3 regions of the Novosphingobium sp. BL-S-21 genome follow, and region 2 is predicted to be linked to each of the others. Evidence: riboswitches for the same ligand, from Rfam matches in the RefSeq annotation. Region 2 holds a riboswitch; each other region holds the start of a gene.
The links. Region 2 has a riboswitch for cobalamin ahead of ACZ1J6_RS00720 (TonB-dependent receptor plug domain-containing protein). Riboswitches for the same ligand answer to the same signal wherever they lie in the genome.
Positions count from the first base shown of each region.

Region 1: linked by a shared signal. The riboswitch ahead of ACZ1J6_RS21370 (TonB-dependent receptor plug domain-containing protein) and the one ahead of ACZ1J6_RS00720 (TonB-dependent receptor plug domain-containing protein) in region 2 are both predicted to bind cobalamin.
Region 3: linked by a shared signal. The riboswitch ahead of ACZ1J6_RS03340 (TonB-dependent siderophore receptor) and the one ahead of ACZ1J6_RS00720 (TonB-dependent receptor plug domain-containing protein) in region 2 are both predicted to bind cobalamin.

Region 1 is NZ_CM145496.1:2,689,900-2,697,580, forward strand. Features, by position in the region: gene ACZ1J6_RS21365 (cobyrinate a,c-diamide synthase) at 1-1,093, opposite strand, end outside; cobalamin riboswitch at 1,267-1,490, opposite strand; cobalamin riboswitch at 1,570-1,760, shown strand; gene ACZ1J6_RS21370 (TonB-dependent receptor plug domain-containing protein) at 1,934-3,883, shown strand; gene ACZ1J6_RS21375 (DUF1636 domain-containing protein) at 3,883-4,290, shown strand; gene cobT (nicotinate-nucleotide--dimethylbenzimidazole phosphoribosyltransferase) at 4,287-5,315, shown strand; gene ACZ1J6_RS21385 (histidine phosphatase family protein) at 5,312-5,893, shown strand; gene ACZ1J6_RS21390 (adenosylcobinamide-GDP ribazoletransferase) at 5,924-6,673, shown strand; gene ACZ1J6_RS21395 (aminotransferase class I/II-fold pyridoxal phosphate-dependent enzyme) at 6,670-7,659, shown strand; gene cbiB (adenosylcobinamide-phosphate synthase CbiB) at 7,656-7,681, shown strand, end outside.
Region 2 is NZ_CM145495.1:176,082-183,762, reverse strand. Features, by position in the region: gene ACZ1J6_RS00725 (AsmA family protein) at 1-614, shown strand, start outside; cobalamin riboswitch at 763-1,004, shown strand; gene ACZ1J6_RS00720 (TonB-dependent receptor plug domain-containing protein) at 1,204-3,261, shown strand; gene ACZ1J6_RS00715 (PepSY domain-containing protein) at 3,266-4,849, shown strand; gene ACZ1J6_RS00710 (MBL fold metallo-hydrolase) at 4,815-5,759, opposite strand; gene ACZ1J6_RS00705 (TonB-dependent receptor) at 6,015-7,681, shown strand, end outside.
Region 3 is NZ_CM145495.1:858,132-865,812, forward strand. Features, by position in the region: gene ACZ1J6_RS03320 (DUF5695 domain-containing protein) at 1-58, shown strand, start outside; gene ACZ1J6_RS03325 (SDR family oxidoreductase) at 215-934, opposite strand; gene ACZ1J6_RS03330 (MarR family winged helix-turn-helix transcriptional regulator) at 1,015-1,449, opposite strand; gene ACZ1J6_RS03335 (DUF4198 domain-containing protein) at 1,864-2,598, opposite strand; gene ACZ1J6_RS03340 (TonB-dependent siderophore receptor) at 2,649-4,682, opposite strand; cobalamin riboswitch at 4,926-5,170, opposite strand; gene ACZ1J6_RS03345 (alpha/beta hydrolase) at 5,697-5,930, shown strand; gene ACZ1J6_RS03350 (MFS transporter) at 6,136-7,233, shown strand; gene ACZ1J6_RS03355 (DUF1328 domain-containing protein) at 7,375-7,542, shown strand.

The sequences.
Region 1 (7,681 bases), on a different replicon from region 2:
TCTCCTGCATGCCCAGCGCTGCCAGCCGCCCTTGCATCACGGCCCGCGCAGGCAGCAGGCCGAGCAGGGCGGCACTGGCGCCGTCGGTGCTTTCGAGCCTCTCGGAGGCGTAAAGCATGCCGCCGCATTCGGCCAGGATCGGCCGCCCCGCCTGGAAGTGGGCGCGGATCGCCGCGATCATCGGGCGATTGGCGGAAAGAGCGTCCAGATGCAGCTCGGGATAGCCCCCGGGTAGCCACAAGCCGTCGCAAGGGGGCAGCACGGCATCGCGCAGCGGCGAGAAGAAGGCGAGCCGCGCCCCGGCCCGTTCCAGAAATGCGAGGTTGGCGGGATAGATGAAGCCGAAGGCCTCGTCGCGGGCAATGGCGATGCGGCGGCCTGACAGCGCGGAGGGCGGCGCTTCGGCGGCTTCCGGGGCGGGGAAGGGCACCGGCTCGGGCAGCCAGAGCGCGGTTTCCGGCAGACTGTCGGCGGCGCGGTCTATGCGCGCCTCGATATCCGCCACCTCCCCGGCCTGCACCAGTCCGAGGTGCCGTTCGGGCAGGCCGAGCCCGGCATCGCGCCGCAGGGTGCCAAGCCATTCCACCCCGCCCGGCATGCCGCGCTCCAGCAGTTCGGCATGGCGCGCGCTGCCGACGCGGTTGGCCAGCACGGCGGCCAGGGTCACGTCCGCGCGGTAGGTGGAAAGGCCGTGGACCAGCGCACCGAACGTCTGCGCCATCGAGGCGCCGTCGATCACCGCCATGACCGGCAGACCGAACAGGCGGGCGATGTCGGCGGAGGAGGGGGTGCCGTCGAACAGGCCCATTGCCCCTTCGACAAGGATCAGGTCGGCGTCCCGCGCGGCCTCGTGCAGCAAGGCGCGGCATTCCCGCTCTCCGCACATGAACAGGTCGAGCTGGTGGACGGGCGCGCCGCTGGCCCTTTCCAGCACCATCGGGTCCAGGAAGTCCGGCCCGCACTTGAACACCCGCACTTTGCGCCCGGCGCGGCGGTGGCGGCGGGCCAGCGCGGCGGTGACGAGGGTCTTGCCCTGTCCCGACGAGGGCGCGGTGACCAGCAGGGCGGGGCAGGCCGTCATGCGGGCAGGCACGAATATCGTCCGGACGGAGCGGTATCCGAAAGGCGGAAGGGGCAGGGCGGCATGGCGGTTCGATCCTCCTGGGCGCAAGTACGGCTTGTCGTCTCGCGAAAGACCGGGTCCGCGGGGAGCAGCGCTCCGCATCGGGCATGGCCCCCGTCCGCCCGGTACATCCCGCCCGCGCGAAGGATCGACGGCTGGGGGCCGGTTTCCTGACTTCCTGGGCCCGATTTCTCGGAATCGGCGCGCCTTCCGCCGCCTTCTCGGCACCGCGCGGTGCCAATGGCGTGCTGGCGGGGCGCATCCCCGGTTACAGTTGCGGGAGCAGTGCCGGATTCCAGCGGGATTACCCCTCTGGCCCGGACTTCCCGATTAAGCCCTTGCGGGCCCCCCTGGCCCGGCGGGCCTATGGCACTTCGCCAGAGAGCGCAAGCGCGGGCAGGACACGCGCAAGCGCCGGGCTCTTGCACGCGGCACCCCACCGGGATAGGGGCGCTCCAGCGACAGGTTCCCCGCAAGGGGATCAAAAGGGAACGCGGGTGAATGCCCGGGCTGCCCCTGCAACTGTAAGCGGCGAGCCGTGCGGCCAATTCGCCATTGGGGGTGCAAGTCCCTGAGAAGGCGGCCGAAACGGCACTGACCCGTGAGCCAGGAGACCTGCCTGACGCCGTCGTTCTTCGACCGGACAGGGTGAGCCGGGCGAACGGGGCCATTCCTCGCGCAACGACAGCCATTGCCGTGCCGGCACGCGCCGCGCGGGAGGGGGCGTCGTCCGCTGCATGGGCGGCAGAGGCCCTGCCTTTCGCATGCGTGCCGACCCGGCCGGGTCGATGCTCGTGCGAAGGACATGCCGTGAACTGCCGAATTCCCGCCGCCAGCCCCCTGGCTCTCGCGCTAGCCCTTGCAGGGGCGCTGCACCCGCTCGCGGCCCTGGCCGAGGAGGCCGATGCAGTGCCTCTGGACGAACGCATCGTGGTCACCGTCCTGCGCACGCCCGTTGCGGCCGACCGGGTGGCCGATACCGTCACCGTGCTCGACGAGGCGCAGATCGTTGCGGCCCAGCCGATCGCGCTGACCGATGTGCTGCTGCGCACGCCCGGCATCAGCATGTCGCGCAACGGCGGTTATGGCACCACCACGTCGCTGCGCATTCGCGGTGCCGATGCCGGGCAGACGGTGATGGTGATCGACGGGATGCGCCTGTCGGACGCCTCATCGACGGCGGGAGGCTATGGCTTTGCCAATTTCCTGGTCGACGATGCCGATCGCGTCGAGATCCTGCGCGGTCCGCAATCGATCCTCTGGGGCAGCGATGCCATCGGCGGTGTCGTCAACGTCCGCACCCGCCGCGCGGCCGCGCCGCTGGAAGGCAGCTTCGCGGTGGAAGCAGGAACCCATGACACCGTCTCGGCCCGCGTGGGTCTTGGCGGCACCTCCGAGGCCGTCGACTGGCGCATTGCCGCCTCGCGCTTCGCCACGGACGGCATCTCCGCGCGCGCGAATGGCACGGAGGACGACGGCTACCGGCGCAGCGCGGCCAGCGGCACGATGACTTACCGCGTCGCGCCTGGCATCTCGCTGGATCTGCGCGGCTACTGGTCGGATTCGCGGAACGCGTTCGACGGTACCTCCGGCGACTCCCTGGCCTATGGGTGGACGCGCGAATGGTCGGGCTATGCCGGGGTGAACTTCGCGCTGCTGGACGGCCGGCTGGCGAACCGCGTGGCCGTGCTCCAGACCGAGACCGACCGCGAGAACTTCGACCCCGCACGGCAAGTCCGCCAACTGACGTTCGACGCCCATGGCCGCGTGCGCCGTTTCGAGTACCAGGGCACCTACACGTTCAGCGAGGCCATCCAGGCCGTGTTCGGCGCCGAGCGCGAGGAACAGCGGATGACCACCGCCTCGCCCGCGAACAGCACCGCGGCTTATGCCCTCGTGCCCAGCCGGGCGAATACCGAGAGCGTCTACGGCGAACTGCGCGTGACCCCGCTCACCGGGCTGACGCTCAATGGCGGCGCGCGCTACGATCACCAGTCGCGCTTCGGCGGCAACACGGTGTTCAGCGCGGGCGCGGTCTACACCCCCAATGGCGGCGCCACGATACTGCGTGCCAGTTATGACGAGGGTTTCAAGGCGCCCTCGCTCTATCAGCTGTTCAGCATGTACGGCGTGGCCGATCTCAAGCCGGAGAAGGCGAAAGGCTGGGAACTGGGCGCCGAGCAGGGCTTCGGCGAAGCCTTACGCCTGTCGGCGACCTGGTTCGAGCGCGATACCGACAACCTGATCGACTTTGCCTACTGCCCCACCAGCGGCACCCTGCCGGACATCTGCTACGTTCCCGGCACGGGCACCTCGCGCTTCGGCTACTATGCCAACGTCAAGGCCAGCCATGCCCGCGGGCTGGAACTCGCCGCGTCGGCCACATGGGGCGTCCTCTTCGCCCAGGGCAACTACAGCTGGATCGCGGCAGAGGATCGCACGCAAGGCAGCGGCACTTACGGCCGCCAGCTCCAGCGCGTGCCGCGTCATCTCGCCAATGCCGAGCTGGGCGTGGCGCTGCCGCAGGGCCTGCGCGCCAGCCTGGCCGCGCGCTATTCGGGTGAAAGCTTCAATGCGGCGACCGGCACCGCCACGCTGGACGACTACTGGCTGGTGGATGTGCGCGCGCAGTGGCAGGTCATGGAAGGCCTGATTCTTCAAGGACGTATCGAAAACGTGGGCGATCAGAAGTACGAAACCGTGAGCGGCTACGGCACGCTTGGCCGCACCGTCTATTTCGGACTGAGGAGCCGGTTCTGATGCTGCTTCCAGTCGAACCCGGCCCGTCCGTGGTCGTGTGCAACACCTGCCGCCATTCCGCCGAAGTCCGCGAGGACGAGGACGGTCGGCGCGGCGGTGCGGTCCTGGCAGAGGCCATGCGCGCGGCGCAGGCTGCCGATCCCGCGCTCCAGGGCGTGGCGGTGCAGGAAATGCCCTGCCTCTTCGCCTGCCAGCGCCATTGCACCGTGGCGATCCGGGCGCCGGGCAAGCTGGGCTATGTGCTCGGCGATTTCGCACCCGATGCGGAGGCGGCCCGCGCGATCCTCGAATATGCGGTGCGCCATGCCGCCAGCGAGGAGGGGCAGGTGCCCTATCGCGAGTGGCCGCAGGGCGTGAAGGGCCACTTCATCACCCGCACCCCGCCGGAAGGGTACCTGGGCACATGATCCGCTTCGAGAACCGCGCCGCTTTCGCCGCCGCCCTGGCCGACCTGCCCGGACCGGACGCGCCCGCGCTGGCCGCCGCGCGTGCGCGCCAGGCGTCGCTCACCAAGCCTGCGGGCTCGCTCGGGCGGCTGGAGGACATCGCCGTGTTCATGGCCGGCTGGCAGGGGCGCACCCGGCCACGGGCCGAGCGGATCCGCGCCGTGGTCTTCGCGGGCAATCACGGGGTCGCGGCGCGCGGGGTGAGCGCCTATCCGAGCGAAGTCACGGCGCAGATGGTCGCCAATTTCGAGGCCGGCGGCGCGGCGATCAATGCGCTGACGACAGCCTGCGGGGCGGCGCTCTCGGTCGTCCCGCTCGATCTCGACCGCCCGACCGGAGACATTACGCGAGAGCCCGCTCTCAGCGAGGCCGAGTGCCTCGAAGCTCTCGATCGCGGTGCCGCCGCGGTGTCGGCGGACAGCGATCTGTTCTTCGTGGGCGAAATGGGGATCGGCAATACCACCCCGGCGGCCGCGCTGGCGGCGCAGGTCTTCGGCGGGGCTGCGGCCGACTGGGTAGGGCGCGGCACCGGGCTCGACGATGCCGGCGTGGCGCGCAAGGCCCAGGCGGTGACGGCGGCGCTCGCCCTGCACGGCGCGGCCTGCGAGGATGCTTTCGAGACCCTGCGCCGCCTTGGCGGGCGTGAGATCGCGGCCATGGCGGGCGCCGTGCTGGCAGCGCGGCACTTGCGGGTGCCGGTCCTGCTGGACGGGTTCATCACTTGCGCGGCCATGGCGCCGCTGTTCGCCGGCAATCGCGATGTCCTGGCCCACTGCCTTGCCGCGCACTGTTCGGCCGAAGCGGGCCATGCGCGCCTGCTCGATCGCTTCGGGCTGGACCCGCTGCTCCACCTTGGCATGCGGCTGGGCGAGGGATCCGGCGCGGCGGTGGCGGCACAGATCGTGCGTTCGGCCCTGGCCGCGCATGACGGCATGGCGACTTTTGCCGAGGCGGCAGTGGCATCCTCCGTGTCCGGGGCATCATGAGCGGCATCCTCGTCCACCTGATGCGCCACGGGGCGCCTTACGAGCCGGGCCTGCTGCTGGGCCACCGGGACGATGCGCCGACCCCGGTAGGCATCGCCCGCTGCGTGTCGCGCAGCGCGGCCCTGGCGTTCGAGCGGGTGATTTCCTCGGACTTGCGCCGCTCCAGCATTCCGGCCGCGCAGATCGCGGCCATGCGCCGCCTGTCGCACAGCCTTGACCCGCGGTGGCGGGAGATCGATTTCGGCGCCTGGGACGGCATGGCGCCGCATCAGCTCGATCCGGCCGTGCAGGCGCGGTTCTGGGACGATCCCGAGGCTTTCGCCCCGCCGGGAGGCGAGCGCTGGTCGCAGCTCTGCGCCCGCGTGGGAGAGGCCGTGGCGGGTATCGACAGGGCCAGTCTCATCCTCACGCACGGGGGGGCGATGCGCGCTGCGCTCTCGGTCCTGTTCGGGTTCGACCACCGCCAGGTCTGGGCTTTCGAACTCCCTTATGGCGCGCTGGTGAGCTTGCGCATCTGGCCGGGCGAGGGCCTGCCTGCCGCGCAGATCCTCTCGCTCGACAGTAGCAAGGCAGGATGAGGGGCAAGGTAGGATGAAGGGTAAGGCAGGATGAAGCAGCTCGTTCTCGCCCTCCAGTTCCTGACGCGGCTGCCGCTTCCGGCGGTTCGCGCCGATGCGGACGACTTCGCCGGGTCGATGCGCTGGTTCCCGGCGGCGGGGCTGGCCGTCGGCGGCTCGGTGGCGCTGGCCTGGTGGCTGGCCCGCTCCGTGGCTCCGTTCATGGCCCCGTCCATGGGCGGCTGCAGCGGCGACGGTTGGATCGCGGCGCTGTGCGGCCTCGGCGCCTGGGTGGCGGTGACGGGCGCGCTGCATCTCGACGGGCTTGGCGACGTGGCCGATGGCGCGGGCGCGGCGCACAAGGATCCGGCGCGGCTCTCGGCGGTCATGGCCGATCCTCATGTCGGCAGCTTTGCGGTGGTGGCGATCGGCATGCAATTGCTGGCGAAGCTGGTGTTGCTCCATGCACTGGCGCCCGGGCAGGTCTGGGCGCTGCTGCTCGTCGCTCCGCTGGCGCGCGCGGCGCCGCTGGCCTGGACGCTGGCGCTGCCGCCGCTGCACGAAGGGCTGGGCAGCCGCTTTCGCAGCGCGGTGACATGGCGGCACCTGGCCTTGTGGAGTGTCATCGGGGCTGTCGCGGCGCTGCTCGTGGCACCCGCCCTGTTGGCGGTGTTCCTGGCGGTTCCGGCCTGGGGCTGGTGGCTTCGGCGCCGTATCGGCGGTATTTCCGGCGACGGGCATGGCGCCGGGATCGAGGTCGTCGAAACCCTGCTGCTGCTGGCGCTGGCGGTCGTACGATGAGCGCGGCCTTCCTGTTTCATGGCGGCCGCGTAAGCGAGGCGGCGCGGGCTTTCGGCGGCGCGCCGGAAGACTGGCTGGACCTCTCGACCGGCCTCAATCCACTGGCATGGCCCGCTGCGGGCGTCGGGCCGATCGACTGGACGGCCTTGCCCGATCCCGATGCGCTGCTTCGCCTCGAAGCCGCGGCCGCGCGCCATTTCGGCGTGGCGCCGGAACTCTGCTGTGCGGTGCCGGGCAGCGAGACCGCGCTGCGCCTGCTGGCCAGGGCGCTGGACCTGCCCGGCCGCGCGCTGGTGCCCGCCTATCGCACTCATCGGGAGGCTTTCGCCCCCTCTCGCCCGGCGCTGTTCGGCGAGCAGCCGAAGGCCCGGGAAGTCTTCGTCTTCGCCAATCCCAACAATCCCGACGGCGTGCTGCGCGACCCCGAGGATGTGGTGGCCTGGGCGGAGCGCATCGATGCCACGGGCGGCTTTCTCATCGTCGACGAGGCTTTCGCGGACTGTCATCCCGGCGCCAGTGTCGCCCGCGCCGTAGCGCCGGGGTTCCGGTTGATCGTGCTGCGCTCGTTCGGGAAGTTCTTCGGACTGGCGGGTCTGCGCCTGGGTTTCGTGCTCGGCCCGCCGGCGCTCATGCTGCTGCTGCGGCAATTGCTGGGGAGCTGGCCGGTCCATGCCGGGGCGCTGGCCATCGGCGCGGCGGCCTATGCCGATGGCGACTGGATCGCGCGCACCCGCAGCGCGTTGCCCGTGCGCGCCGCCGCGCTCGATGCCGTGCTGCGCCGCCATGGGCTGGAGCCGCAGGGGGACTGTCCGCTGTTCCGCCTGGTGACCGGCTGCGCGGGCGGCGCGCTGTTCGATCGCCTGGCCCGCGCGCGCATTCTGGTGCGCCCTTTCGCGGATCGCCCCGACTGGCTGCGCTTCGGCGTGCCCGGCGATGCGGACGCGCTGGCGCGTCTGGACGCGGCATTGGCAGGCCGCGCGGCGTGATCGAGCCGATCGCTTTCGCCGC
Region 2 (7,681 bases):
AGCTGGAAGGCCGCGGCGACACGATCCACGATTCGCTCGCTTCGGCATCGGGCCGGATCGCCTTCATCATGCCCCGCGGCACGTTCTGGACGCGCAACGTGCAGCTGGCCGAGCTGGACCTCGGCACATTCGCCTCCAAGATGTTCGAGGGCAAGCTGAAGAAGCCCGTCCAGCTCAACTGCGGCCTGGTGGCCTTCACGGTGCGAGGCGGCACGGCGGCGGCCGACCCGATCCTGATCGACACGTCGAAAAACGTCATCACCGGGCGCGGCGGCTTCAGCTTCGACACCGAGGCGCTCGACATGGGCTTCCGCGCGGACGGCAAGAAGTTCAGCCTGTTTTCCGGGCAGTCGCCTGTCGGCATCGGCGGCCGCTTCGCCAAGCCCTCCCTCCAGGTCATCAGCCCGCAATTGCTCGGCCGCGCCGGGGTGGGCCTTGGACTGGCCGTGGCGGCGACGCCGGTGGCGGGCCTGCTCGCCTTCGTGGACGTGGGCGATGCCAAGTCCGCCGCTTGCGGCCCGGTGCTGTCGGGCGCCAATGCGCAGTCCCAGCGCACCGCCAAGGGCAAGCCGCGCGACGACGTCGGCTCCGGCCGTCCCGACAAGAACGACTGACTTTCCACCGCCGCGATAACGCCGCTCGGAACGGACGTGAACCGGAACGGGCGCGCTCTGGCCGGCTTCGCCCACGCGAACACATCCCGCTTGCACAGGGCGCACGCCCCGGCTAGCTCATCGCGTCCGCCATTTCCGCAAGGAGGGCGGGTAATGATCGCGCTGGTGCCTCGAAAGAGGCTTAATAGGGAACACGGTGAGAGAGGCTTCCTCTTGAATCCGAGGCTGTCCCTGCAACTGTAAGCGGTGAGCGCGATGCACATCACGCGGCGGGGCAATGCCCCCTGCCGCAGCCACTGGGCCGGACGCTAAATCCTGCGAGGCCTGGGAAGGCCGTGCATCGAGCGATGACCCGTGAGCCAGGAGACCTGCCAGCGTACGGTCGCTCTTGCTTTGGTCCAGGGGATGGCCGGGGCACGGTGATTTTTCCGTCTGAGCGACGAACCAGCGGCAAGGGCCGCACGGTGCGCTGAGCGGTCGTCCCGAATCCGGGCGCCCGGCCGGTCGACGCGCCGGTCGTTCGCGGGCCTGGGTTCGCGAGTGGCAGACCCTTGCCAAAAGCTCGCTTGGCGCCCGGCAGGGGAATGAAATGAAGATCGCAACCGTTTCGCACGCGGCGCTTGCCGCGGCGCTGACTCTCGCCTGCGCCGCGCAGGCCCGGGCCGCGGATGGCGGGAAGGTCGAGGGCCGGAAGTTCGAAGGCCAGGAGGCCGATGCCGCAGAGGCGGATGGCCCTTCGATCGTCGTCACCGGGCAGAGCCTGGAAGAGACGCTGCCGCAGGAACTCTCCCGCTACGGCAACGACGTCGTCACCGTCGATGAACGGCAGATCCGCAACAGCGGCGCGGTGGACGTGACCAAGGCGCTGGACCAGGTACCCGGCCTCTACGTGCGTGGCCGCAATGGCCCATTCACTTACGTCGACGTCTCGCTGCAGGGTTCGCGCACGCAGGACGTGCTCTGGACGATGGACGGCATCCGCCTCAACAACCGCCTGTACGGCAGCACCTCGCCCAACGACACGCTGCCCGCCAGCATGATCGAGCGGATCGAGGTCCTGCGCGGCGGAGAGAGCCTGTTCTACGGCACCCAGGCTTCGGCCGGAGTGATCAACGTGGTGACGCGCAGCTTTTCCGACGATCCGGGCGGCCAGGTCAATGCCTCGGTCGACAGCTGGGGCGGCACGACCCTGGACGGCTATGCGCGCGGCGCCCTGGGCGACCACCGCTTCGTGGCCTATGCCTCGCACAATCGCTCGGAAGGCTACCTGCCCTACAGCGCCTATCAGCCCAGCCTCACCGACCGGCACCTCGGCTACGACTTGTGGTCGGCCGGGCTCAAGTACCAGTACGCGCTGGCGCCGGATCTCGCACTCAACGCGCAGTACCAGCATACCGAGGCGAAGCTCGACAACTTATCCCCCACCCGCATTCGCGAGAGCCGCAACGACCGGAACGAGGAAGTGGCCAGCCTGCGGCTCGACTACACCGGCAGCGACAGCGTGCAGTTCTTCCTGAAAGGCTATTTCCACGACTGGAAGACCGCCTACATCCAGATCCGCAATTCGCTGCCCGACCATCAGCCCCAGGTGATCTACCCCGCCGGCACCTTCTGGGGCTACCGCGACTGGGGCGGCAGCGCGGTGATGAAGCTGCATCTGCACCCCGGCCTGGAATACCTGCTGGGCTACGACTTCCAGAACTTCAGCGGCCGGGACGACGTGCTGCTGATCGCGCCGACCAGCGAGCAGGTCCACGCCGGGATCCTGCAGCTTCGCACCACCGACGAGATCTCGTCGAAGGGCCGCCTGGCGGCGGGCCTGCGCTACAATCGCACGGACGGCGCGCGCAAGACGATCTGGAACGTCTCGGGCCGCTACGACTTTGCCGAGGCGCTCTATCTGGAAGCCAACGGCGGTACCGCCTTCGTGCTGCCCGACGCCTCGCAGCTCTACGGCAACGACCCTTGCTGCGAGGTGGGCAATCCGAACCTCAAGGCGGAGCAGAGCCTTTCGCTCAACCTCTCGGCAGGCGGCATCCTGCCGCTGGGCGCGGCCTCGCTGGGCTGGAAGGCGACCTATTTCGACCGGCGCATCACGGACATGATCGACAGCGTCTACGACGATCCCGCCTTCCCCGGCGGCACTTACGCCAACCTCGACGGCAAGGTCCGCTCGCAAGGCGCGGAGCTGGAACTCGACGCGCGCTGGCCGGGCGGCTGGAGCATCTCGGCCAGCTACACATATGCCCGCGTGCGCGAAAAGGGCGCATCGACGCAGCTGGACCGCAACCCCAAGCAATATGCCAAGGCCGCCTTGTCCTATGCGCCCGAAGACCAGCCCTTCGGCGCGAGCCTCAACGCCAGCTGGATCGGCGATGTCTGGTCGACCGCATCCGGCGCGGGGCGGCGGAACTACGGCAACTACGCCCTGCTCGATGTCGGCGCCTATCTTTACGTCGATGGGGCGGCGCGGCGGAACCGCTTCGGCGTCAATATCGAGAACCTGCTCGACCGGGAATATGCCACGCGCGGCTACCTTTCGGCCGCGACCGACCAGGGCGTGCTCGATGGCAGCAACAGCCGCTTCCTCTATTTCAACCGGGGCGTGCCGCGCACGCTGCGGATGCAATACGGCCTGAGTTTCTGACGCCGTGGCCGCGCTTCAGCCTTCCAAGGCGCCCGGTAGCCTGCTGCCCCGCAGCTTGCTGCCGCGCCCCATCCTCGTCCTTCATCGCTGGCTCGGCGTCTTCGTCGGGCTGCTGATGACCCTCTGGTGCCTGTCGGGCTTCGTGATGATCTACGTGGACTATCCGAGGCTGGAGCCGGCAGCGCAGTTGCAGGGCCTGGCGCCGCTACAACTGCCGCCCGGTCCGGTCTGGAACGATCCCGCGTGGGAAGAGGCAGGCCTCGCGCCAGACCTGCCGATCGCCTCCGCGCGCGTCGAGATGATGGCCGGCCGCCCGGTCCTGCGGATCGTTTCCGCGGCCACCGGCGACCGCCCCATCGCGCAGATGCGGACCATGCCAGACGCCATCGACCTGGCCACGGGGCGCAAGCTGGCCCCGCCCGGGCGCGCCGACCTCGCCAGGATCGCGGCGGACTACGCCCGCGGCCATGCGATCGGCGGCGCAGCGCCCGCTGTGTCCGAAACCGGCATCGACCAGTGGACGGTGCAGACCTACCGGCAGAGCGCCCCGCTCTACCGCGCCGACTATGGCGATCCCGCCGGGACCGTGATCTACATCTCGGGCCGTTCGGGCGAGGTGGTGCAGGAGACCACCCGCTTCCAGCGCTTCTGGGGCTGGCTGGGCGCCGTGCCGCACTGGCTCTACCCCACGATCCTGCGGCAGGACGGCGCGCTGTGGAACCAGGTCGTGGTCTGGACCTCGCTCTCCGGCTGCTTCCTCACCGGCACCGGCATCTGGGCCGGTATCGCGCGGCTGCGGCGCAAGCGGGACGGGACTGTCGGCTCCCCCTACAAGGGCCTGTGGTGGTGGCACCATGTCTTCGGGCTGTTCTTCGGCCTGCTGACCCTGAGCTGGGTCGCGAGCGGCCTGTTTTCGATGAACCCCTGGGGCTTCCTCGATTCCGCGGCCGGCCCTGCCGAGGCCGGGCGGCTGGCCGGGCCGATGCACTGGCGCGATGTGCGCCAGGCGCTTTCCGCGCTCGGCGACCTGCCGCGCGGCGCGCGGCGGGTGGAGACCGCTCCGCTCGGCGGGCGCACTTTCCTGCTGGTATCGGGCCTGCCGATATCGGACGGCGAAGTTTCGTCGCAGCGCTTCGACGCTGCCGGAAGGCCCGCTCTCTTCGGCGAGGACGCGCTGCGCACCGCGCTGTCGGGCAGGCCCTCGCTCGCCTCGCTCGAACTCCTGGAGGAAGAGGACGCCTACTACTATGGCCCCCGTTCCCCCGCGCCGCTTCCGGTCTGGCGCGCCGTTCTGGCCGATGCCGAGGCGACGCGCCTCTACATCGATCCGGTGAGCGGCCGGCTCCTGCGCGCTGTCGACCGTAACGGGCGCGGGTTCCGCTGGCTGCAGGACGGCCTGCACCGGCTGGACCTGCCGCTGCTGCGCCGGCGCCCGTGGTGGGACCTGGTGGTCCTGCCGCTGCTGGCCGCCGTCACGTTCGTCTGCGGCACCGGCACATGGATGGCCTGGAACAAGGTGCGCCGCGACGTGCGCCGCCTCTTCAGGATGGGGCTCAGAACCCCAGCGCGGCGCCCTGTTCGGCGATGACGTAGCGGACGGGCGGGCCGTCACCCTCGGCCAGCTGGCGGGCAATGGTCGCGGCGATCGCGGGGTCGCCGTCGACCGAGGGCTTGATATGGCCGATCACCACGGGCAGCCCCTTCATCGCCCCCGTCCCGCCCGACAGCTGCGCCAGCCGCGCCAGTTCGCGGTGCAGCCAGCGCGGGGTGAGGTGGCCGAACAGCTCGGCGTCCTTGCGCGGGTCGGGATAGGACGTCTCGACGATGATCGCGCGCAGATGCCCGGCGCGTACCAGCGGCGCCACGGCCTGCCAGAGCGCGTCGAGCCGGGTCGAATGCTCGACGGCATCGGGGCCGGTGTCCCCCATGCAGAGCAGCGCCTGCTCCCCTGCGCGGATGAGGAAGGCAGTGGACAGGGCGCCGCCGTGCGAAAGCGGAAATGCGGTGACGGTCAGGCCCGTCGCCGCGACCGGCACGGGCGCCGCGACGGGATCGAGATCCTGGTAATGATAGCGTGCCAGCAAGGGTGGCCGCCCGCGGTCGCCCATGTTGGGCCACGCGCTCCAGTTGAAATAATCGGCCGCCAGCGCGGCATTCACTTCCGGCAGGGCCAGGATCGGCTTCGCGCTGTCGTCAGGCGAAACCATCACCAGGCCGGCGACATGGTCGAGATGCGGATGGGTGACTAGATAGGCGCCGATCCTGCGGTGCAGCACGTCCCCGGCGCGGGTGCCGGCCGGAAATCCGCCCTTGGCGATGGCCACGCGGATGCCCGGAACCAGCGTGCCGGCATCGCAGGCGAGTCCCTGCTCCTGCCCCTTCCGGGCGATGTACCAGGCGGTCGTCGAACCTTCGACCACGCCGCCCGCCACGCCGAGCGGCACGACATCGAAAGCACGGGAATCGGCCCCGGCATCGGCAGACGCGCCCGCAGCCATCGTAAGTGCCGAGAGGGACAGACCGGCGGCCGCCGCGGAACCATACCGTCGCAAAAATGTCATAATTTCAATAAACATATGGCCGGGTTACGATTTCTTGTGGATGCACGGAAGAAATTTATCGGAAATGTCACAATCGGGGGCTAAGGGCCGCGCTTCAAGGAAGAACGCCGGTGCGCCCCCTGTCCGCCAGACCACAAGGTCTCGCGGGCGCGGCGGCTCGTCAGCTACCGGCCGCGCGCAAGGGGTGCAACGATGAAGACGAAGACTTACTGGCTGGCCAGCGTGCCGGCACTTCTGGCCGGCGCGACGCCTGCTCTGGCCCAGACCGCGCCGGACGCCCTCGACGCTTCCGCCGACATCGTCGTCACCGCCCAGCGCCGCCCCGAAAACATCCGCGACGTGCCGATCGCCGTCTCGGTCCTCTCCGGAGACAAGATCAGCGCCATCGCCGAAGGCGGCGGCGACATTCTCTCGCTGGCCGGCCGCACGCCCAGCCTCTACGTCGAAAGCTCGAATGGCCGCTACGCCCCGCGCCTCTACATTCGCGGCCTCGGCAACGTGGACTTCGACTTCAACGCCTCCCAGCCGGTCTCGGTCGTGCTCGACGACGTGGTGCTGGAGAACGTCTACCTCAAGGGCTTCCCGATCTTCGACCTCGACAGCGTGGAAGTGCTCAAGGGCCCGCAAGGCACGCTGTTCGGCCGCAACACCCCGGCCGGCGTCGTCAAGATGGACACCCGCCGCCCCGGCGACCATGCCGAAGGCCAGGCGCAGTTCACCGTGGGCGAACTCGGCACGATCCGCGCCGAAGTGGGCGCGACCATCCCGGTTTCGAGCACCCTGTCGCTGCGCGTCGCCGGCCTTGCCAACCACCGCGAGGACTGGGTGAACAACGCCTATGACGCCTCCTTCACCAAGCCCGGCAAGGACCTTGGCGGCTTCGACGACATCGCCGGCCGCATCCACGCCCTGTGGAAGCCGGACGACCGCCTTTCGGTGCTGCTCACCCTCCAGGCCCGTTCCTATCGCGGCACCGGCACGCTCAACCGCGCCAACGTGCTGACCACTGGCTCGAACAAGCTCAACGACCGCTACGACCGCGACACCGTCTATTACGACGGCGGCCGCAACAACCCGCAGGCGCAGGACACCACCTCGGAGGCGCTGCATGTCGACTATGACCTGGGCGGTGCGACGCTGACCGCCATCGTCTCTGCCTATCAGGGCAGCAGCTCGGGCCGCGGCGACATCGACGGCGGCGTGCTCGGCACCACCGCCGGCAGCGGCTTCATTCCCTTCAATTCGGAAACCGGCACGCTCTCCAGCGACCTCGATCAGCAGACTTACGAAGTCCGCCTCGCCAGCAATGGCGATACCCGCTTCGGCTGGCAGGTCGGCGCGTTCTACTGGCGCGAGAAGTTCGAGCTGATCTCGGCCTCGTGGAACGGCACCGGCGGCATTAATCCCACGGTGATCTCCGAACTGCGCCAGAAGAGCGACAGCTGGTCGGTCTTCGGCCAGGTCCACTACGACGTGACCGACAGCCTGCGCCTGACCGGCGGTGCCCGCTGGACCCGCGACCAGCGCGACCTCGACGCCGCCCGCACCCTCGGCGCGCCTTTCGCGGATTCGCGCCATGTGGGCGACAAGCAGCCGAGCTGGGACGTCAGCGCGCTCTATAAAGTCAGCCCGCAGGTCAGCCTGTTCGGCCGCATCGCCCACGGCTATCGCGGTCCTTCGATCCAGGGCCGCATCGCCACCTCGAACATCCTGACGACGGCGGATTCGGAAACGATCACGTCCTATGAAGCCGGCATCAAGGCGGCCACGTCCGACAACCGCTTCCGCGTGGATCTGACCGGCTATATCTACGACCTGAAGGACCCGCAGTTCACCGCCATCGGCGGCCAGGGCAACTT
Region 3 (7,681 bases), 680 kb from region 2:
CGCCATCGTCGTGAAGGAAGGCGCTCAGCGCACCAGCCTAAGGGCCCGAGCTGAATAAACTGAGGTTCTCGCAGCGTCGACAGCCCGTCAACCCTTGCCATGGTAGCGACCCTTGCAAGAGTATCCGCTGATCCGGCGCGGCGGCTGGTTTATCCGCTGACGCCGGAACCGGTCACTGGGCATTGATCGCCCATGCCCTGGAGTCGGTCGATCATTACCATTGCTTTAAAAGCAGATCGCCGGAATCCGTGCACGCATAAAGGCCCGCTGTTGGACCATAAGCGTGCGTCGTTGCCAGGGCGACCGCGGGACGAGCGCCCTCGTCGGGCGAATGGCCGGGACCATTGCCCGTCATGTCCGTGGAGGTAAGGCCGGGATCGACCGCATTCACCTTGATCCCCTCACTCGCTAGTTCCTTGGCCAACTTGACGGTCAGCATGTTGAGCGCTGTTTTCGACGCGCAATATCCGGCAAAGCCCACCGGCCAGGTCTCACTGCGCATGTCCAGTGCATCGCCAAGGGAACTCAATCCACTGCTCATCATCACAATCCGGGCAGAACCGGACTTGCGCAGCAAGGGCAGAAAGGCCTGCGTTACCCGCATGACGCCGAAAACATTTGTCTCGAACATCTGCGCCATCTCATCGATCGATTCCGTGGCTACGGATGGCGGCGGGGCGAACATGAGGCCCGCATTGTTCACCAGCGCATCCAGCCTGCCAGCCTCGCGCTCGACCGTCGCTGCTGCGCGGGCGACACTGATGGCATCGGTGACATCGAGCTGGACGGCATGGGCATCGATGCCTGCCTTCCGCAAGGTATCGGCGGCAGCTTCACCGCGCTTCAGGTCACGGCATCCCAGCCAGACACTGTAACCGCGCGCGCCCAACTGGCGCGCAATGGCAAGGCCGATGCCCTTGTTGGCGCCCGTCACGAGGGCGATGCGATTCGTGCTCGACATACTATCTCATCCTGATCATCAATCCGGCCAGGATAGTACGATATTCGTATTATTCAAGTTTCGTGTTGCGCGATCTTCAGGGTGAGGCGAACGAAATGGGCGCGCTCTGCCGGGTCGAGCGGCTCCAGCATGGCGTTGCAGGCATCCTGATAGCCCTCCATGTAGCCTGCCACGGTATCCTTGCCCCCTTGGGTCAGGTTCAGAGCCACCGATCTGCGGTTCGTCTCGGGCCGGTGGCGCTCGATCATGCCGCGACGCACGAGGCGGTCGATCGAGGACGACATCGTGGTGAGCGCAACCTGAAGATGCCTCGCGACATCACCCAGTTTGCAGTCCGGATTGTCGCCGATGAAGAGCAGCGCCTGCACATCAAGGGCATTGAGCGAATTGGCGATCGCCGCAGTCGCTTCCGCCACTTTGAAACGACGGGTGAACCGCTCAAAGGCGAGGGTGAGTTGTCTCAGTTGTTCGGCAGGAGGAGCGATCATGCACCCTTGAAGCATCTTTGGGGCTGGCGGGTAAGCCCCGGTGCGTTAGGCTTATCACATTAAGCGGCAGCTTCCCGAAAGTGCCTGGGTCCTCTGACGCGGCTCGCCTCAAACTTCAATCAGGTCATGGTGAACTCGGGGACCGATGGTCACAAAAGTGTGCGCTGTCGCACCAGGTAATCGGGACCGCTGTGGCGCCGGGTGCGCTGGGTATGGGACTGGACCTTCGGGCAATGGCTTTGACGGAGGCGGGTTTTGCCCAATGCGACCGCGCTCGGTGACGATTGCGAGCGATAGCTACGCTCTTCCAGCGAAGTCCGCGCCGGGCGCGCAGTCTACGCCAGCGCGCGCGTTTCGCTGCAATGCCTTGGCGGCGCCGCCGGACCAACATGGCCCCGCGGCGCGACGTTCGGGTTACTCCGGCTTGTGTTCCAGCGTGAAGCTGAGCGTCGCGGTGTGCTCGACATTACGATACCTGGCGGGATTGTCGCTCGGGCCGTCGTAGACGGCATGGATGACGTTGAGCCCCTGATTGCGAACGGCAAAGGTGACGGTGCCGTCGGAGCCGGTGACGGTTTCCTTGGCGTCCGGATCGTTGACGAAGTCGTTGATGAGGCGCGCGCCCGCTACCGGCCGGCCTTTATACAGCACCTTGTACGTCAGCTTCTGGCCCAGCATCGCCGGGATCGCGCCGGCGGGGACGATCTGCAGGGTCTGGCCGGGAAGCGCAGGGACGGTGCCGGCGAACGGGCCCTGAATCCGGACGGCATACTTGATGTTCTTGGTGGAGATGTCGGCGCCGGGCATCTCGTCCAGGCCCTTCTTCTCGTACTCGCCGCCCTTCATCCGCGACCATACGCCGTTCTGCAGGATCGCAGTCACGAACCTGGGCCTGGTTTCGGTCTCGACGAGCATCGCGAGCCCCGAGATCCGGTGCTGCGCCTTGATCGGCTTGACCTCGGCATCGTAGGCGGCAACCGTATCGATCAATGGCTCCCGCTTCACCATGTCGAGATCGTCGGCGCCTTCGCCGTAGATCAGCACGATCTGCTTCGAGCGTTCGGTAATGTAGATGCCGTGCGCCTGGGCGGGCAGTGCGGGCGCGAGCAGCAGAGCGGTGAGGATCGCGGCTTTCATGGCAGTCTTCATCATGCACATCCTTGCTTGAGTTCGGCGGACGAGACGGGTCTTGCCGGCCATCACAGGCCGACCGTGATGCTGGCGATCGCGCTGAGCGGAACGCCGGGATAAAGATTGCTGCCGAAGCCGCGCTCGGCGTATTTCTTGTCGAACAGGTTGTTGACGTTGACCTGCAGCTTCACGTTCTCGGCCAGCGGATAGTAGGCCAGCAGGTTCGCCGTTGCGTAAGAGCGGATGTAAGGCGCGGTCGCCGCAGTGCCGGCGATGCGCCCACCGACGTAAGTGACGCCTGCACCCGCGCCGAGCCCCTTGAGGGCGCCTTCCTGCACTTCGTAGACGTTGAGCAGGCTGGCCGAATGGCGCGGCGTGTTGGGCAGGCGCTGGCCGAGCCGCAGGCGATTGTCCTTCGTCACTTCGGCATCGGCGAAGACATAGCCGCCCACGATCCGCCATGCTCTGGTCAGGTTGCCCGTGATCGATAAGTCGATGCCCCGGCTGCGCACTTCGCCGGCGGCGATACTGTAATCCAGATTGTCCGGGTCAGTGGTCGCGACGTTCTGCTTGGTGGTGTGGAACAGCGCCGCTGTTGCGCTCAGCCTGCCGTCCAGCAGTTCCAGCTTCACACCGGCCTCGTAGCTGGTGCCGCGTTCCGGCGCGATGACATTGCCGTTCACGTCCGCTGCGGTGTTCGGCTTGTTGGAGCGGGCATAACTGCCGTAGACCGAAACTTGCGGGGCCAGCACGAAGACCGTCCCAAGGCGCGGGGTAAATACCGTCTGCTTGAACGCAGAAGTGACCCCGTTGCGCAAGTTCAGGTTGTCGCTCTCGTATCGCTCCAGTCGTCCGCCGACCAGCAGCTTCAGCCAGGGTAGCAATGACACCTGGTCCTGGGCGTAGCCCGCGAATGTGCGCGTCTGGGTGCGGATGCTGGTGAAGGTACCGTTCAGCGGCGGGATTGCGGAGCCATAGACCGGCGCCAAGATGTCCAGCGTGAAGGGCGACAGCGTGGGGCTCGAATTGCGGATGACCTCGGTATAGTGGAAGGCCTCGAACTCGGCGCCCAGCAGCACTTCGTGCTCGACGCTGCCGGTGGCGAACTGGCCGGTCAGGTTCACCTGTGCATCCAGATCGCGCCACCGCAAGGTACGCTCGCTATAAGTGCGCACCAGGGTGCGGCCATCTGCGCGCAGACTGGAGGCCTGGATGCCGGGGCCGCCCAACTCGCCATTGTAGTACTGGGCGCCCGCCCGCAGCTTCCAGTCGGGCGCCAGCTTGTATTCCGCGACGAGGCTGCCAAGGCCATTGCGCACGCGCCACCGGCCGACGGACGGCTCGCCGAAGAACCGCGAAGCGGGAATGGCGATGTCGAGCTGATTGCTGAAGGCGGGATTGCCGCGGTCCAGCGGGGTCTTCACCTGCACGAACTCGCTGCTGAGAGTGAAGGTCAGGTCCGGCGAGGCATCCCAGGCGACGACCGGCGCGACCACGATGCGGTCGGACTGGACATGATCGCGGAAGCTGTCGCCACCTTCCACGGCTGCGCCGAGGCGGTAGCGCACGGTCTTTGCCCTATCGAAGGGACCGGTGGCATCGACCGTTCCTCGCCAACCGCCGAAGCTGTCGATCCGGCCGCTGACGGTCTGGGCCATCCTGTCGGCAGGTACGCGCGAAACGATGTTGAACGTGCCGCCCGGATCTCCGCGACCATACAGCAGGGCGGCGGGGCCACGCAGCACCTCCACGCGCTCGACGGCGATGGAGTCCGGTGCCGGCGGATAGCCGCGGTTCATCGGAAAACCGTTGCGGAAGTATTCCGAGGTTGTGAAACCACGCAAGTTGTAGTCGGTGAGACCAGTGCCCCCGAAGTTGTTGCCGCGCGTGATGCCTCCGGCGTAGGCAAGCACGTCCTCGACACGGTTCGCTTGCAGATCGTCGACCACCTGCCGCGTCAGCACGGTCACCGACTGGGGCACTTCGAGTAAGGGCGTGTCCGTGCGCGTCGCGCTGCTGGAGCGGGTGACGTTGTAAGCCCCGGTCCTGCCCGTGACGACGATCGTATTGTCGGCGGGCTCGGTCTCGGCAGCACTCGCCATTGTGGGAACCGCCGATAGTGCGAGGCTTCCTGAAAGCAGCGCGGTCTTGGTACTCTGTCTCAATGCAATCCCCCGAGGCGTCGAGCAACACCGGGCAGGAGGCGTCCGCGCGAACGGTCGGCGCGCGCGGTGGCCGGACACCCCAAAGGCGGCTGACGCACGACACCGATGCGGCCTCCGCCGCATTCTCGTCGCTCAGACGGAGAAAACTGACCGTGCCAAGACCATCCCCTGGGTCAGGCAAGAGCGACCGGTGCGCCGGCAGGTCTCCTGGCTTGCGGGTCACAGCTTGATGCACGGCCTTCCCAGGCCTCGCAGGATTTAGCGTCCGGCCCAGTGGCTGGCGGCTCGGGCATTTCCCGTCCGCACATGTGCATCGCGCTCGCCGCTCACAGTTGCAGGGACAGCCTCGGATTCAAAGGCGCGGAGCCCTCTCACCGTGTTCCCTTTTAAGCCTTTTTCAAGGCACCGACGCGATCAGCCCGGGAGCTGAAGCGCCCAGGCCCGGTTGGCGATATCCGTGATGATCTCGATTCGCAATAGCATAAACGCTGCCTGGAATGTCGCTATCTGCCGGCAGTAATGCTTTCGGGAATGATCGTCTGGGCGAACGCCGGGTTTCCAACTCTCTGCTCGCGGTAGCGCAGCGCTTCAGCCATGGTCTCACGTTGCATTATTGAATTTCACTCAGTGCTGCATGTTCATCTTTCAGGCTAATGCATGATGGCGCCCGCGCCTAGATGGTGGGCATGACGATTTTCGTTGCCATGCCCACCGGCCTTGCGCCGCCTCGATGCGCAAATTGGCGCGCTGCCTGCCAGACGCATGGCGACTGGAGGGCTCGCTCCCCAATGGAGACATTCCATGCCCAGACATGAGCGGTTCGGACACCAGGCCTGGCACCAGGCCTGGGCGTCTTCAGGAACCACCCGGCGCTCCATTCTGCAACTCTCTGCCAGCGCAGTTGCACTTGGCTTCCTTCCCTTCACCATCCCATTCGCGGAGGCACAAGACATGTCCAACGGCGCAGATAATTTCTACGTGAGTGACTGCGTCAAGATCGAGAAAGTCACTTTCAGAAGCCAATACGGCATGACCGTCGCCGGCAATCTCTTCATGGCCGACGATTTGGATCGAGGCCGCCGCCACGGCGCCCTTGTCGTCGGCCATCCAATGGGCGCGGTGAAGGAGCAGAGCGCGAACCTCTATGCCACCAGGATGGCGGAGCAGGGCTTCGTCACCAATTGATCAGGCGCCCCAGCGAGCGGTGCCTCTGCCGTGCTGCCGAGCATCGACATGGCACGCAGCAGCAGATCCGCGCATTCAAGGTAAAAGCATGCATGTTTCGATAACCACGACCGCGGATGACGCGGGGCCCGGCGCTGCACCATGGAGTGCAGTTCTGGCAATGACACTGTGTGCTTTCGTACTGGTGTCGTCGGAGTTTCTTCCGGTGAGCCTCCTTACCCCGATGGCGCGCGACATGATCATCAGCGAGGGGCAGGCCGGACAGGCCATTGCCGCGTCCGGTCTGTTCGCTGTTCTGACCAGCCTTTCGATATCGTCGCTCACGCGCAAGCTCGATCGCAAGCTTGTGATCTTGTGGTTGACGGGGCTTATGATCGTATCCGGCGCCATCGTCGCCTTCGCCCCGAGCTATCCGGTGCTGCTGGCTGGGCGGGCCGTTCTCGGAATCGCAATCGGCGGTTGCTGGTCTATGTCGACGGCAGTGCTCATGCGCATCTCGAATAGAGCGTTTCTTCCACGGGCCATCGCGACGCTTCAGGGCGGCAGTGCATTGGCGACGGCCGTGGCGGCGCCGATGGGCAGTTTGCTCGGCTCTGTCGTGGGCTGGCGCGGCGCATTTTTCTGTCTTGTTCCGCTCGCGGCGCTCGCGCTGATATGGCAGGCAATCAGCCTTCCCAGGCTTCCTGCGCAGCACGGATCGCGGCAAGCGAGCGTCATCACCCTTTTGAGCAAGCCCGGCATTTTCATCGGACTGATCGCCGTAGCTGTCCTGTTCATGGGGCAGTTCGCCCTCTTCACCTACCTGCGCCCGTTTCTCGAAACCGTCACCCATGTCGACATATCCTGGCTATCGATCATCCTGCTGTTGATCGGCCTGTCGGGTCTTGCCGGAACGGCCGCCATAGGGCCGCTCGTCGCAATGAACCTGCGCAGGGTGCTCGTGGTCATACCGGCCTTGATGGCTGGCGTGGCCCTGGCATTGGCAAGCTTCGGTGGCTCGTTCTGGCCGACCGTCCTGCTGCTTGCGGCATGGGGCCTGATTGCCACACCGGCGCCGGTAGGATGGTTTACCTGGCTCTCTCAGGTGCTTCCCGATGATGCCGAGGCCGGCGGCGGATTGATGGTCGCTGTCATTCAACTGGCCATCACGCTCGGCGCGACCATGGGCGGCGCCATCTTCGATGCCACCGGCGTGCGCGCCACTTTCGAAGTCAGCGCGGCTCTGCTGGTCCTTGCCGCATTCCTTGCCGCAATGGCTGCGCGTCGAGCCGGGCAACGATGCGAACTCTCGCCAGTCTCCTGACCGATCAACAAGGACATCTACATGCGCGATATCACTGCCGAGGTTTCGTGGAACATCGGGACAGCTTGAAAGTTGTAAAGAACGAGCTGCTCCGAACATGTCGGCGCAGCGTTGGTGTAGTTAGTCTAAGGGAGAGCACTCATGTTTCGCTGGGCAATAATTTTTGCTGTCGTCGCATTGATCGCTGCGCTTCTGGGTTTTGGCGGCGTTGCAGGCCTCTCGGCCAGCCTCGCAAAGATCTTCCTGCTGGTGGCGGCCGTAATCCTGGTTCTCGGCTTCTTCTTTGGTCGTGGCACAAGGGTAACCTGAAGCTTTTCGGCTCGATGAAACGCTCTGTGTAGAGACGTTTGTTTGGGTCCTGGTAAAGGCCGTGCGGCAGAAGCGCTCATAGCAGCGCTTCTGCCGCACGGTTATCCGGTATCAGTTGTAGGCCAGCCGTTTTGCTGGG